DNA from 4 places in the Allobosea sp. Tri-49 genome. Region 3 is predicted to be linked to each of the others. Evidence: predicted binding sites of a transcription regulator. Region 3 holds the regulator's gene; each other region holds the start of a gene.
The links. The regulator LexA, encoded in region 3, represses DNA repair genes until DNA is damaged. The targets are predictions, from matches to a motif close to TGTTCNNNNTGTGTTCNG.
Positions count from the first base shown of each region.

Region 1: the regulator LexA is predicted to act here: its motif matches at 1,563-1,580, upstream of BLM15_RS16560 (DNA recombination protein RmuC).
Region 2: the regulator LexA is predicted to act here: its motif matches at 1,762-1,779, upstream of BLM15_RS16405 (ImuA family protein).
Region 4: the regulator LexA is predicted to act here: its motif matches at 2,660-2,677, upstream of BLM15_RS32080 (ImuA family protein).

Region 1 is NZ_CP017946.1:3,394,179-3,397,807, reverse strand. Features, by position in the region: gene BLM15_RS16565 (hypothetical protein) at 1-330, shown strand, start outside; gene BLM15_RS16560 (DNA recombination protein RmuC) at 346-1,530, opposite strand; gene def (peptide deformylase) at 1,645-2,178, shown strand; gene fmt (methionyl-tRNA formyltransferase) at 2,213-3,142, shown strand; gene truA (tRNA pseudouridine(38-40) synthase TruA) at 3,145-3,629, shown strand, end outside.
Region 2 is NZ_CP017946.1:3,367,837-3,371,465, forward strand. Features, by position in the region: gene BLM15_RS16400 (Y-family DNA polymerase) at 1-1,016, opposite strand, end outside; gene BLM15_RS16405 (ImuA family protein) at 934-1,752, opposite strand; gene BLM15_RS16410 (DUF808 domain-containing protein) at 1,928-2,932, shown strand; gene BLM15_RS16415 (AEC family transporter) at 3,009-3,629, shown strand, end outside.
Region 3 is NZ_CP017946.1:1,184,191-1,187,819, forward strand. Features, by position in the region: gene BLM15_RS05800 (ComEC/Rec2 family competence protein) at 1-1,321, shown strand, start outside; gene lexA (transcriptional repressor LexA) at 1,315-2,046, opposite strand; gene BLM15_RS05810 (molybdopterin molybdotransferase MoeA) at 2,146-3,357, opposite strand; gene moaC (cyclic pyranopterin monophosphate synthase MoaC) at 3,354-3,629, opposite strand, start outside.
Region 4 is NZ_CP017947.1:263,102-266,730, forward strand. Features, by position in the region: gene BLM15_RS30285 (peptidase dimerization domain-containing protein) at 1-3, opposite strand, end outside; gene BLM15_RS30290 (GlsB/YeaQ/YmgE family stress response membrane protein) at 680-934, shown strand; gene BLM15_RS30295 (YidB family protein) at 960-1,415, shown strand; gene BLM15_RS30300 (DUF768 domain-containing protein) at 1,670-1,924, opposite strand; gene BLM15_RS30305 (DUF6894 family protein) at 1,969-2,208, opposite strand; gene BLM15_RS30310 (hypothetical protein) at 2,405-2,590, shown strand; gene BLM15_RS32080 (ImuA family protein) at 2,701-3,453, shown strand; gene BLM15_RS30320 (Y-family DNA polymerase) at 3,368-3,629, shown strand, end outside.

The sequences.
Region 1 (3,629 bases), 2.2 Mb from region 3:
GTCGCGCTGATGTGCCTCGTCGCCAATGAGCGCGGCGAGCCGACGACCGAGCAGCTCGACCTGATCCGCAGCGAAATGCGCGTCATGCTGGAATACGGCGCCGATCTGGAGGAGCGCCTCGTCCTGGCGCGTCATGCCGTGAAGGCGTCTCCCTCGAAGACGATCGCCCTAATGGATCTGCGCGACCTGCTGCGGCCTCATCTCAACCGGGCGGAGTTCGAGGAACTCTTTTCGATGCTGCGCCGGGTCGCTGCGCTTCACGGCGGCCCGACCGACGGTCAGGACAGCCTGATTGGCGAGGCCGAGCGGCAATTGCCGCGGCCACGCTGAGACCGGTTGCGGCTCCTACTCCGCCGCCTTCAGCTTCACCTCTTTGGCGAAGGGCAGCGCCGGCTCGTTGGGGCGAGCATCGTCGAATTCGAGCGCGCCGATCCTCTCGGCCCGGCCGGTGACCTTGCCGGCCGAGGTCTTGATCTGGGTGACATCGTCCTGCGCCTGGCGGAAATGATTGTCGAGCTTGTCGACGCGCTCGCCGAGGCGGCGGACATCGTCGAGCAGTTTGCCGACCTCCGACTGGATCACCTGCGCCTCCTCGCGCATGCGGGCATCGCGGACCAGCGACTGCATCAGCTGGATCGCTAGCGCCAGCAGCGAGGGCGAGACGATCATCACCCTGGCGCGATGTGCCTTCTGGATGACGTCGTCGAAATGCTCGTGCAGGTCGGCATAGATCGATTCCGAGGGCACGAAGAGCAGCGCCATGTCCTGCGTCTCGCCCGGCAGGAAATAGCGCTCGGCGATGTCCTTGACGTGCTGGCCGACATCGCCGCGAACCCGCGCCGAGGCCTGCTTCTTTGCCTCGTCGCCGCGCGCTTCGCGCAGCATGGTGAAGCTCTCCAGCGGGAACTTCGCGTCGATGACGAGGCCGCGCCCGTCGCCCGGCAGGGTAACCAGGCAGTCCGGTCGCTTGCCACTCGAGAGTGTGGGCTGAAACGAAAAGAACGCGGCCGGAAGCCCGTCGCGGATGATCGCCTCCATCCGGCCTTGGCCATAGGCGCCGCGCGCCTGCTTGTTGGAAAGCACGTCCTTCAGCGTCACCACCTCGCCGGTGAGCTCGGTCAGGTTCTTCTGGGCGCTGTCGATGACGGCGAGCCGCTCCTGCAATTTGCCGAGGCTCTCGCTGGTCTGGCGGACATTCTGCTCCAGCCCGGCGCCGACCTGCTGGCGCAACCCGTCCATCCGGTCGGCCATGACACGGGCGAGGTCGCCCTGCCGGGTCGAGAGGATCTCGGCCATGGTCTGCATCCGGCCGGTGAGCTCGGCTTGCAGCCGGTTCATCTCGGCGACCTTGTCATCCATTTCGCGGGCGCGCTCGGCCGCCATCGCCGCTTCCATCTCGCGCCGGCGCGAGCCGCGCCAGGACGAGAGCAGCGCCAGCAGAAGCAAAGCAAGGGTCAGCCCGGCAAAGCCGAAGGTGGCCTCGGCCCAGCTCACCGGGCGCTCCAGCAGGACGAAGGCGATCTGGTTCATCCCGGGAGCCTACACGATTCGCGTGGCAATTCTGGAACGAAAGCGGAACAGTTTGACCGCTTCCCCACAAGAGCTTATGTCGCCGCAACTCCCGACAATTGTTTCGAGCGCCCTATGGCTATCCGTCCTCTCGTCATCCTGCCCGACTCGATGCTGCGCAAGGTTTCCGCACCGATCGGCGACATCACGCCGGAGATTCGCAAGCTGGCGGAAGACATGCTCGAGACGATGTACGACGCGCCGGGAATCGGCCTGGCCGCGATCCAGATCGGCGAGCCGATCCGCCTCGTCACCCTCGACGTCTCGAAGAAGGCGGAGGAGGGTGAGGAGCAGGCGCGCGAGCCGATGGTCCTCATCAATCCTGAGGTGACCTGGAGTTCGAAGGAGCTCAGCTCCTATGAAGAAGGCTGCCTCTCGATCCCCGAATATTACGAGGAGGTCGAGCGGCCGGCGCAGGTCAAGGTCAGCTATCGCGATCTCGATGGCAAGGCGCAGGAGATCGAGGCCGACGGCCTGCTCGCCACCTGCCTGCAGCACGAGATCGACCACCTCAACGGCGTGCTCTTCATCGATTATCTGTCGCGGCTGAAGCGGGAGCGCGTGACCAAGCGCTTCGCCAAGGCAGCGAAACGGGACAGCGCGGCCTGAACGGCAGGCCGGTAGCTATGGACAGCGTCATCGCATGAGTTTGCGCGTCATCTTCATGGGCACGCCGGATTTCGCCGTGCCCACTTTGACCGAGATCATCGGCCAGGGCCACGAGGTCGTCTCCGTCTACACCCGCGCCCCGGCGCCGGCCGGACGTGGGATGGAGCTGCGGCCCTCGCCGGTTCAGGTCACGGCCGAGCGCTTCGGCATCCCGGTGTTCTCGCCGAAGACGCTGAGGACCGCTGAGGCCGTCGAGATCATGGCCTCGCACCAGGCCGATGTCGCCGTCGTCGTTGCCTATGGCCTGATCCTGCCCAAGGCGATCCTCGAGGTGCCGGAGCTCGGCTGCCTCAACCTGCACGCTTCGCTGCTGCCGCGCTGGCGCGGCGCCGCGCCGATCCAGCGCGCCATCATGGCCGGCGATGCCGAGACCGGCGTCTGCGTGATGAAGATGGAGGAGGGGCTCGACACCGGCCCCGTCGCCATGGTCGAGACGCTGGCGATCGACGGCAACGCCACGGCCGGCGACATGCACGACCGTCTTGCAGAGCTCGGCGCCGATCTGATGGTCCGGGCGCTGCCGGCCCTCGGCCGCGGCGGCCTGCGCTTCACGCCGCAGCCCGAAGAGGGCGTCACCTATGCCAGCAAGATCGGCAATGACGAGGCCAAGCTGAGCTGGAACCGGCCGGCGCAACAGGTCCACGATGTCGTGCGCGGCCTCTCGCCTTTCCCGGGCGCCTTCGTCGAGGTCGATCTCGGTAAGGGGCCGGAGCGTTTGAAGTTGCTGCGCACCGCGCGCGCCGGCGGCGCGGCAGAGCCCGGCACGCTGCTCGACGATGACGGCACGGTCGCCTGCGCGGTCGGGGCGGTGAAGCTGCTCCAGGTCCAGCGCGCCGGCAAAGGGCCGATGAGCGCCCAGGAGTTCCTGCGGGGGGCACGACTCTCGGCGGGCGCGAAGCTGTAGCGATGCCGCGTTACAAGCTCGTCATCGAATATGACGGCACGCCCTTCTCAGGCTGGCAGCGCCAGCTCAACGGGCCGTCGGTACAGCAGAGTGTCGAAGAAGCGATCGAGGCCTTCTGCGGCCACGCCGTGCGCCTGCATTGCGCCGGGCGCACCGATGCCGGCGTCCACGCCACCCATCAGGTCGCCCATGTCGATCTCGACAAGGAGTGGCGCACCGATGTCGTGCGCGACGCCAGCAATGCCAGGCTGAAGCGCCTGCCGGTGGCGGTGCTGAGTGCCGAGGCGGTGCCCGATACGTTCGATGCCCGCATCTCGGCGCTGCGCCGTTATTACATCTATCGCATCCTCGACCGTCGGGCGCAGCCTGCCCTCGATGCCAACCGCGTCTGGCATGTCCCGGTCAGGCTCGACCACGAGGCGATGGACCGCGCCGCCAAGGCGCTGCTCGGCCATCACGACTTCACCACCTTCCGTGCCGCCGAATG
Region 2 (3,629 bases), 2.2 Mb from region 3:
ACCGGCACGGCGAGCCGGATCGCGTCATAGCCGAAACCGGGATCGAGCGGATCAGCCAGGCTGTCGATGCGCTCGCGATAGAGTCGCAGGATCGCGCCGGCATCGCGTGAGGGCCGGCCGGTCTCCAGCGCCAGCCGGCGCACGGCGCCATCGCTGCGGAAGAAGCTGATCTCGAAGGCGCGCCCGCCCTCGCCACGTGCCTCGAGCAGGCGCCCGGCTTCGCCGAGCAGGCGGGCGACGATCGCCTCGAGCCCGTCGGTATCCTGCAGCGGATCGGGAAAATGCCGTTCGACCACGCAATCGGGCGGTGGCCGCAAGGGCGTGATGCGAGCATCCTCACGGCCGAGAATGCGGCGCAGCTTCGTGACGAACGCCTCGCCGAAGCGGGCGGCGAGCGTGTGCGAGGGCCGGCCGGCGAGGTCGCCCAGCGTCTTCAGCCCGGCGCGCGACAGGGCGATCACCGTCTCGGCCGAAGCCTCCAATGCCGAGACCGGCAGCGGCAGCGTCCGTTGCTCATCCTCGCCCGGACGGGAGACGGCGCAATCGCCAAAACGGGAAAGGGCGCGGGCCGCTTCGGGCGTGCCAGCGATACTGGCGAGCAGGCTCAGGCCGAGCCGACGCATGCCGAGACCGAGCCGCTGGCGCAGAGCCACCTCGCCGCCGAAGAGATGGGCGCAGCCGGTGATGTCGAGCACGAGCCCGTGCGACGGATCGAGCGCGACGAGCGGGGTGAAGCGGTCGCAGAGCGCGGCGAGCCATTCGAGCAGGCGCTGGTCGGCGGCCGGATCGGCCTCGACCACCGTGAGCTCCGGAATGCGGGCGCGGGCATCGGCCAACGTCAGCCCGCGGGTCAAGCCGAGCCGGACGGCACGAATGTCGCAATCGGCGAGGCGCAGCGCGCCGCGATCCTTCTCGACCAGGACGAGCGGGCGCTCATCCGGCCCGGCGGAGCCCCGCCGGCGCAGGCGCTCGCTCGCCAGATAGGGAAACCAGAGGGCGAGATAGCGGCGCTGCATCCCTTTTGCCTCCCTCGCTCCCGATCCTGTCCCGGAAACATCGTTCGTCACGGCCCCACTCCACACGCCACTCACGCTCACCAAGGCCGCCGCGATGGCGCAGCAGCCGTAATCCAAAGGCGGGATCGCCCGGCGCCTGCGCCTCCCGCGGCCGTGACGGCAAGGCGCGGACCTGCCAGCGCGTACTCGCGGCGCTGGGTTCCGGCTCGGCCGCCACCCGCAGCAGCAGGGTCAGAACGCCGGAGGTCTCCGCCGCCAGCGCCAGGCGGCGGCTGGCTGTCAGGTCGAACTGGCGCGGTGCGCCCCAGGGCTCGATCAGCGTCGCCCCGAGCGCGGCGCAGCGCGCCGCCTCTGCGCCGGCCCGCAATGCCCCCTCGCCGTCCCTGACCCTGACGAGCAGGATCTGCGAGGGATCGAGACCGAGCTCGGCCAGGCCCGGTGGGTGCAGGCGCCCGGCCTCGGCATCGAGGAAATCCTGCCGGACCCAGAGCAGAGGCCGCGACCCGGCGGCGCGCAGCGCCAGGGCCGCGGCGAAGCCGGTCGCGGCAGGAAGGTCGGCGCCGGCCGAGGCGTAGACCTCATGCAAAGCGGCGCGCGCGATGCCGCCACCCAGCGGCTCGTCCAGCGAGGGCGTCCCGAAGGCGACGCGCTCCACTGGCGAAAGCTCGCGCGCCAGCCCCGCCAGAGCGAGGCTCTGCCGCAGGGCAGCCAGGGATCGGGTGGGTGCATCGGCCATTGGAGTATATGTTCACTTTTTGTTCCAAGCATAGAGCGACTCCAAAGCACTCCGGAGTCAAGCCCGCATCCGCTCTCGCTTGCCTGCAGGCGCCTCGCTGCTGTCATATCAGGGCAAACCGGATCGCCTATCAGCCCCGCAGCCGCCCATCCTGCGGCCTCGCCTGGAGAACGCCATGAGTTCGGGACTGTTCGCCCTTCTCGACGACGTCGCAGCCCTGGCCAAGGTCGCCGCGGCTGCGCTCGACGACGCCGCGGCGCAAGCGACCAAGGCCGGCGCCAAGGCGGCCGGCATCGTCATCGACGACGCGGCAGTGACGCCGCGCTATGCCGTCGGCTTCGCGGCGGAGCGCGAATTGCCGATCATTGGGAAGATCGCGCTCGGCTCGCTAAAGAACAAGCTGCTCTTCCTCTTGCCGGCGGCGCTGGTGCTCAGCCTCGTCGCGCCCTGGGCGATCACGCCGCTGCTGATGGCAGGCGGGGCCTATCTCTGCTTCGAGGGCTTCGAGAAGGTCTACGAACTCATCATGCCACATGCGCATCATGACGAGGCGGCCGGCGAGGGCGGCACCGACATCCTCGACGCCAAGGAACTCGAGGAGCAGAAGATCGCCGGCGCGATCAAGACCGACTTCATCCTCTCGGCCGAGATCATGGCGATCACGCTCGCCGGTGTCACCGCCTCCTCCTTCTGGATGCAGGCGCTGGTGCTGGCCGTGGTCGGGCTCGGCATGACCGTGCTGGTCTATGGCGTCGTCGCCTTGATCGTGAAGGCCGACGATGCCGGCGTCGCCCTGTCGCGCAGCGGCATCCTGCCGGTCCGGCTCATCGGCCGCGGCCTCGTCACCGGCATGCCGCCCTTCCTCAAGGTGCTCAGCGCGGTCGGCACGGCGGCGATGCTCTGGGTCGGTGGCGGCATCATCATCCACGGCCTCGCCGGCTACGGGCTCGCCGGGATCGAGCATGGCATCCACGGCGTCGCCGTCGCGGTCGGGCAAGTCTGGCCGGCGCTTACCGGCGCGCTCGAATGGCTGACGACCGCAGCCGCCTCGGCAGTGTTCGGGCTCGGCGTCGGCGGGCTCTGCCTCGTCGGCATGCACTTCATCGTCGAGCCGGTGCTGAAGGCCCGGCGCGGCAGTGAAGTGAAGCCGACAGCCCTGCCGGAAAAGCAGGGCCACTAGGCAGCAACGGAACACACCGCGGCCCGAAATCTGCTAGAGCCGGCAACCGGTCCGGCTTGCGGGCCGCGGTGCCCTCATGCTGCAATTCCTCGCCACCAGCACGCCCTTCTTCGCGGTGATCGCACTCGGCGCCTTCACCGCCTGGCGCGGGCTGTTCACGGCGGACGCGGTGAGGGTGTTCAACACCTTCGCCTTTATGGTGGCGACACCGGCGATGGTGCTGCGGGTGATGTCGCGCCAGCCGATCGCGGAGTTGTGGAACGGCATCTTCTTCGCGGCGCTGGCGCTGATCGGGGTCGCGGTGCTCGCCCTCGCCATCGCGCTGCAGCGGCGCCTGCTCGGCCTGCCCTTCCCCAATGCCGTGTCGCGGGGCCAAGCGCTGGTCGGCGGCAATTTCGCCTTCCTCGGCATCCCGCTGATGCTCGCCTTCCTCGGCGACAGCGCCGCGGCGCCGATCGCGATCGGCCTGATCTGCGACACCGCCCTGATCGTGCCGCTCTCGATCGGGCTGATCGAGGCCGGACGCGGCCAGGGCTCGCCGTTTTCAATCGCGCTCAAGCTCGTGCGCGGCACGATCGTCAACCCGTTCATGCTCTCGATCATGGCCGGCATCGCCCTGTCGCTGAGCGGGGTTGCGCTACCCGAGCCGGTCGACCGTTTCCTGCTCTTCCTCGGTGCATCGGCGGCGCCGGTCGGC
Region 3 (3,629 bases):
CTGGCTGGCGCGGGCTCTGCTCGCGCTGTCGCAGACAGCGGCACTCTACTGGCCGGTGAAGAAGCTCGCGGCGCTCGCCGCCATGGCCGGTGCGACCGGCTATTGCGTCTTCTCCGGCGCGGAGGTCGCGACGGTGCGCTCGCTGATCATGACGCTGGTGATGCTCGGGGCGATCCTGGTCGATCGGCCGGCGCTCTCCATGCGCAATCTCGCGCTCGCTGCGATCATCGTGCTGCTGCGCGAGCCGGAAGCCGTGCTCGGGCCGAGCTTCCAGATGTCATTCGGGGCGGTCGCGGCGCTGATCGCCTTCGCTGAACGGTGGCAGGAGCGTCCGCCCGACGCCGCTGCCGCATCCTGGCCCTGGCCGCTGCGCCCGCTCTGGCTCTCGGCCGTCGGTATCGTGACCACGACCATGGTCGCGACCGCGGCAACGGCGCCCTATGGTGTCTTCCACTTCCAGACCTTCAACCCGTTCGGCCTGCTCGGCAACGCGCTGGCACTGCCCTTCGTCTCGCTGATCGTGATGCCGGCCGCCGTCTTTGGCGTGCTCGCCTATCCGTTCGGGCTCGACTGGCCGGCCTGGGCGCTGATGGGATGGGCGTCGGGCCTCGTGCTCCAACTCGCCCATTGGGTCGCCGGCATCGACCGCTCGACCGTCGTGCTGCCGGCCTTCGGCTCGCTCGCCCTGATCCTGTTCTCGCTGTCGCTGCTATGGCTGACCTTGTGGACAACGGCGCTGCGCTTCCTCGCCGCACTGCCGCTGGTCGGCGGACTGGCGCTGGCCTCGGCACCGTCGCGGCCGGACATCCTGATCGAGCGCGACGGTTCCGGCGTGCTGGTACGTGGGCCGGAGGGGAAGATGGTGCTCGCCGGCAAGCCGAGCCGCTTCGTGCTGACGCAATGGCTGCATGCTGACGGCGATTCGCGGTCGCCCGACGATACGGCCTTGCGTGAAGGCGCTGCCTGTGATTCCCGCGGCTGCGTCATCCGCCTGCCGGACGGCCGCAGCGTCGCTTATACGCGCGACCGCTTCGCTTTGGTCGAGGACTGCCAGCGGGCCGACCTCGTGGTGACGTCGCTCTATTGGAGCGCGCCCTGCGCCGCCCGGCTGATCGACCGCAGCGCGCTCATCCGCGATGGCGCGACCGCCTATCATGCCGCCCGCGGCAGTTGGCGCGCCTATACGGCCGATGAGGCCGCGCGCCTGCGCCCATGGACCCGTGCGCGGCCGGAACCGAGGCCGGCACCCGAATCAACATCTGCGCCGGCAACTGCAGCAGCAGTTGCGGAGCCGGCACAGGATCTGGAGGCGCTTCAGTAGCGCCGCATCAGATTGACGAGGCGGCCCTGGATCTTGACCCGGTCGGGTCCGAGCACGCGTGTCTCATAGGCCGGGTTGGCGGCTTCGAGCGCGATCGAGGAGCCACGCTTGCGCAAGCGCTTCAGCGTTGCCTCCTCGTCGTCGATCAGGGCGACGATGATGTCGCCGGTGTTCGCCGTGTCCTGCTTGCGGATCACGACGGTGTCGCCGTCGAGGATGCCGGCCTCGATCATCGAATCGCCGCGGACCTCGAGCGCGTAATGCTCGCCACCGCCGAGCATGTCGGCCGGCATGGAGACGCTATGGCTGCGGTCCTGGATCGCCGAGATCGGCGTGCCGGCGGCGATGCGGCCCATGACGGGGATGGAGACGGTGGAGCGCCCGCTCTCCTCGGCGCCCGTGGGGCGCGGCTTTGCTAGAGTGGCTGCCGGTGCCGGCGGGGTTTGGCCAAGCCCGCCCTGGACGATGGAGGGGCTGAAGCGGGCGCGTTGCGCCTGCTGCCCGCCGATGCCGTCCGGCATCTTGATGACTTCGAGGGCCCGCGCCCGATTGGGAAGCCGGCGAATGAAGCCGCGCTCCTCGAGCGCCATGATCAGCCGGTGGATGCCAGATTTGGAGCGCAGGTCGAGCGCGTCCTTCATCTCGTCGAAGGAGGGCGGCACCCCGGATTCGCGCAGGCGCTCATGGATGAAGCGAAGCAGTTCAAACTGTTTGCGTGTCAGCATGGTCGCGCCGCTCGCCTCTCGGGCTAGAATCGAAACAAAGCACGAACACCATACTCGTTCGCCTTGTGTTCCGCAAGGCGGGTTCTGCCGATGACGCGGTCAGCGCAGCCGGATGACGCGGCAGGAATCGCCTGCCTTGGCCGCTTTGGCGAAGACCGGGCGGATCACCAGTGCCTCGGCGCGCGACAGGTTCGCCAGCATCGATGAATCCTGCTTGGCGAAGGGCCTGACGCGCCGCTCGCCATCGGCGGTTTCGAAGGTGGCGCGCAGATAGTCCTGGCGCTCGTCATTGGCCGGCAGATCGATTGCGAGGATGGCGGGCTCGCTGCGGTCGCGCGCCGGATCTTCGACCCCGAGCAGCGCCTCGACCAGCGGCATGGCGAAGAGGTGCCCGCAGACGATCGAGGAGACCGGATTGCCCGGCAGGCCGAGCGCGACCATGGCGCCGAGCCGGCCCATCATCATCGGTTTGCCCGGGCGCATCGCGATCTTCCAGAAGCCGAGTTCCATGCCCTGCGCCTTCAGCGCGGCCTGGACGAGATCGTGCTCGCCGACCGAGGCGCCGCCGAGCGTGATCAGGACATCGGCACCGGCCGTGCGCGCCGCCTCGATCTTGCCGGCGAGGTCGGGATGGTTGTCGCGGGCGATGCCGAGGTCGAGCGCCGTGCCGCCGGCCTGCTCGACCAGCGCCGCGAGGGCAAAGCTGTTGGAGGCGACGATCTGGTCGGGGCCGACCGTCTCGCCTGGCAGGACGAGTTCGTCACCGGTGGCGAGGATCGCGACCAGCGGCTTGCGGCGGACGGCGAGCGTCGGATGACCCGCGGCTGCGGCCAGGCCGAGCGCAGCGCTGTCGAGCCTGCGGCCAGCTTTCAGCAGGACCTCGCCGGTCCTGAAATCGAGTCCCGCCAAGCGCACGAACTGGCCGGGATCTGTAGGCTTGACGACCCGAATGACCGGACTGCCGACACCTTCGGCATGCTCCTGAATGAGGATCGTGTCCGCGCCCTCGGGCAACGGTGCTCCGGTGAAGATCCGCACCGTCTCACCGAGGGAAATTCTCCCAGAGAAGCCACGGCCAGCAGCGGATTCGCCGATGACGCGAAGCTGCGCCCCCCGCGCCAAGTCCTTGCCGCGCACGGCATAGCCGTCCATCGCCGAATTGGCGAAGGGCGGTTGGGTCCGCAGCGCCGCCACATCCTCGGCCAGCACGCGGCCGGCGCATTGCGCCAGCGCCAGCGTCTCGGCCGGCGCCTGGCCGGGCACGCTGTCGAGCAGTGCCTTGAGCGCGACGGGAACGGGGGTGAGGCTCATGCCGATGGCCCTGCGAGCTCATAGGTTCCGGATTTTCCGCCGGATTTATGCACGAGCTGAATGCCTTCGATATGCATGGCGCGATCGACCGCCTTCACCATGTCATAGACGGTGAGGCAGGCGACGCTGACGGCGGTCAGCGCCTCCATCTCGACGCCGGTCTTGCCGGTGAGCTTGACCTCGGCGCGGACGCGCACGCCCGGCAGGGCGTCGTCGATCGAAAGGTCCACTGCGATCTTGCTCAGCAACAACGGATGGCAGAGCGGGATCAG
Region 4 (3,629 bases), on a different replicon from region 3:
CAAGTGACTGATCATAGCCCACGAGTTTGGCGAGGAACTCCACCTGCTCTTCGAACAGATCGTCGACGGCCTGCAGAATCCGATCTTCGGGAGAAGTCATGATCGATATCCGAAGTGAAGGACACGCGGGTCTGGCTAGATTTCGGATCGCTCAAACTAGCTTCGACGGACCTTGGCGCCTGATCGGGATTTCGGAGTTCCCTTCCGAGTCGGAGACTTGGCGCGGGATTTCGGCGTCACGTCCTTCGCGCGCTTTGCTCGGCCTTCGATGTTCAAGCGATAGAGGCCGTAACCTATCGCCCCGGCGATGAGCACAGGCGCCGGAAGCCGAGTGGCCAAGAGCGTGAGCGGCACAGATAACCCCTCTGCAATATCTCCCCGCTCCGCGTCACGTGCGATCCAGGCGCCGGCCAAACTAGCGAGAGTTGCTCTGATCATTTGCGATGCTCTTCTTCCATTGCGGTTCTCGAATTTCGGGTGTCACGACACACCCTGAACGCCGACGGAGCCGTCCTGGATCCACGCACCATTGTCATCGATCGAACTTGCTGCCGGCGGCCCGTCTCCGTGCAGCAAGAAGGCCGGTTTGACCGAGCCCGGAACTTTCGGGGCACCGCCTGGGTTGAGCTTGGCCAGGCGCGTGTCGCGCCCAAGCGAACATCAGGTGCGGAGGCTATCCATGGGCATCATTTGGACGATCATTATCGGGTTCGCTGCCGGCATCATCGCGAAGTTCTTGTCGCCGGGATCGAATGAGCCCTCAGGTTTCATCCTCACGACCATTCTCGGCATCATCGGCGCCTTTGTAGCCACTTTCCTGGGGCAGGCACTGGGCTGGTACCTGCCTGGTGAAGGCGCTGGGTTGATCGGCGCCGTCATTGGAGCGGTGATCGTATTGATGGCCTGGTCGATGATGAGCCGCCGTAGCGCTTGAGTTCCGAACCGAGGAAGAGAATCACATGAGCAACGAGAACAGCGGCTTTCCATCTATGACGGCCTTGCTCGGCCTGCTTGCAGTCGCGGGGTATCAAAACCGCGACAAGCTTGCTGAATGGTTCGGAGGCTCGCAGCAGGGCAAGGTTGCACAGGATGCACCGGCCGGCTTGGACAGGATCACGGAAGGCTCACAAGCAAATTCGGCCGGTGGCGTCGGGGGGTTTTTGGGCAACGGCCTCCAAGAGCTCATTGAACGCTTCAAGCAGGCCGGCCGCGGCGATGCTGCCGACTCTTGGGTTCGAACGGGCCCGAACCAGCAGATTGAGGAGCGCGACCTCGAGCAGGCGATTGGCCCTGGCGTCTTGGATCGCCTTGCGACGCAGACCGGCCTCAGCAGAGAAGAAATCTTGGCGCGGCTGTCGAAGCAGCTGCCAGAGGCGGTAGACAAGTACACGCCGGACGGGCGAGTCCCAGCTTAGCGCAGCGAGCACTCGACAGCTACCCTCAAGCTCCTCCGCAACCAGTATTGTGCACACTCGCAAGGCGTTTACCGACGCGCGCATTGCTCTGCCCTGGCACGATCACTCAGAGTATTGTCGCTGGTCGGCACGTCGAGTCAGATCATTTTTCCTGCTCCGCAACCACCACGATGCTGTAGGAAACGAATTGTCTCCTGCTCTCAATCCGTCGGGCAGCGGATTTGATTTCTACCCATGAGCGCCTGCAGAGATTGTCAATCGTCGTTGTCGACACGACGTTTTATCTCGGTATTGGTGGCTACTTCCATAGCGCGGGCGATTTCGCCGGGCAGGTCGTGATACTCTGCCTCGATTTCCTCTTGGGGAATCCCGGCAGAGTTAGCGTCGAGCAGGAGTTGCGTCGCTAGGTGCATGTTCCGCTCGTCTGGTCCTTCTTCATCGTGATAAACATCAGGCTGGACACGCTCGGCGATCCACTGTTCGACATAGGCAATTGCTCGCGTTGACATGGCTTGGTCCTTTACCAGTTTAGGAACGGCGCCTGCATTGCGCTCTACGATGATTTTTTTCGCGCCTGTCCTTTGAAATCGAGTGAGGCGCGATAGACTTCTTCGCCGGCCTCGTTTCGGACATGAGTCTTCATTGAGAGCCGTTGGCCATTTGGCAGATCGTACTTCGCCATATCCGCCAGTGCTCGCTGAGCTTCTGCCGCTGCGCCTTCCTCACTGGAAAAATCGATTCTAGTGGTCGAACTACCTTTTGAGTCCTTGGTGGTGATACGAAATTTGGCCATGACCAGCTCCTCCGATGATGAGAATGCGCGAGCGTGCCTCTCGTTCCGCCCGTGCAGGCGACGATGAGCGCAAACCTTTCGTACCAATCGTGATGATGTTCCGGCTGCTGCTGGGGAACTGGGTCGAAGCGCGGTGGGGCGGGAACTGAGTTCTGCCATCGAGGTTTAATTGATGGGGGACACAGGGAGTATCGCCATGAGAGACGGCAAGGGAAATAAGCTAACTGCGGAAGAGGAAGCTCAGGTTAAATCCATCGAGGTCACTCCAGGCAGTGACTCGCTGAAAAAAGTCTCGATCGATCCGAAACCAGACCCAGTTCAGGATCGCGATCGGCGCACCGAGACCGGGACACCGCATACCGAAACGGCACCAAAATTTTAGTCGTCTTCGAAAGGTGAGGCGTGTCCAGGCAGCGGAGGAGGGGGCAAGCTTGACTCGCACCGCCAGAATGAGAACAAAGAGGGAACTTATTCACGACGGGTCATGTTCAATTGCGGTCTCAGCCCGCCCTTCAGTCGTTGCGAGACCAGATCGAACGGATCGAAGGACGCAGCACGCGTGATCGAACGGCGCTTCCATTTGGTGTCGCTGCCATGGATTCTCGGCTTCCCGGTGGAGGATTGGCGCTAGGCGCGCTTCACGAAGTTGGGGGCGGCGGCCAAGGAGCAATCGATGGCGCTGCGGCAGCGCTTTTTACTGCCGGCGTCGCCGCACGGACGCCAGGAAAAGTTCTGTGGTGTATGACCCAGTGCGACCTGTTCGCGCCGTCTGTCGCCCAGGCAGGATTGCTGCCCGACCGTGTGATCTATGTAGAAGCCGCTGACGACAAGACAGTGCTGGCGTGCATGGAGGAAGGCCTCCGCCATGGCGGTCTCGGCTCTGTCGTCGGAGAGGTCACCCGCCTTTCGATGACGGCATCTCGACGGCTCCAACTGGCCGCGGAGGGCACAGGGTCGATCGGGATTGCTCTACGTCGGTGGCTACGCGAACCGGACATATCGGACTTCGGACAACCCACCGCAGCCATGACGCGATGGCGGGTTTCTGTTCTTCCGTCGACGGCTCTTCCGGTTACCGGGGTCGGCCGACATCGGTGGCTGGTTGAACTCATTCGTGTCCGGGCGGGTGAAAGCGCAGATTTCGAATTGGAGGCTTGCGATGACACGGGTCGTCTCGGTCTTCCTGCCGAGCTGGTCGATCGACCGGTTTCGGCGGGCGGCTGGCGACGCGGCACCTTCGCCTGAGGTCCCGCTCGTCCTGATCGCCCGCGACGGAAGTAGGAGGTTGGTGCAGGCAGCGAGCGCCACGGCGTTCGCCGCGGGACTTCGTGTTGGCATGCCAGCCACTAAGGCGCAGGCGCTAGTGCCAGGATTGGCAGTTGAAGAGGCCGATCTAGCAGCCGATGCTCAAGAGTTAGAAA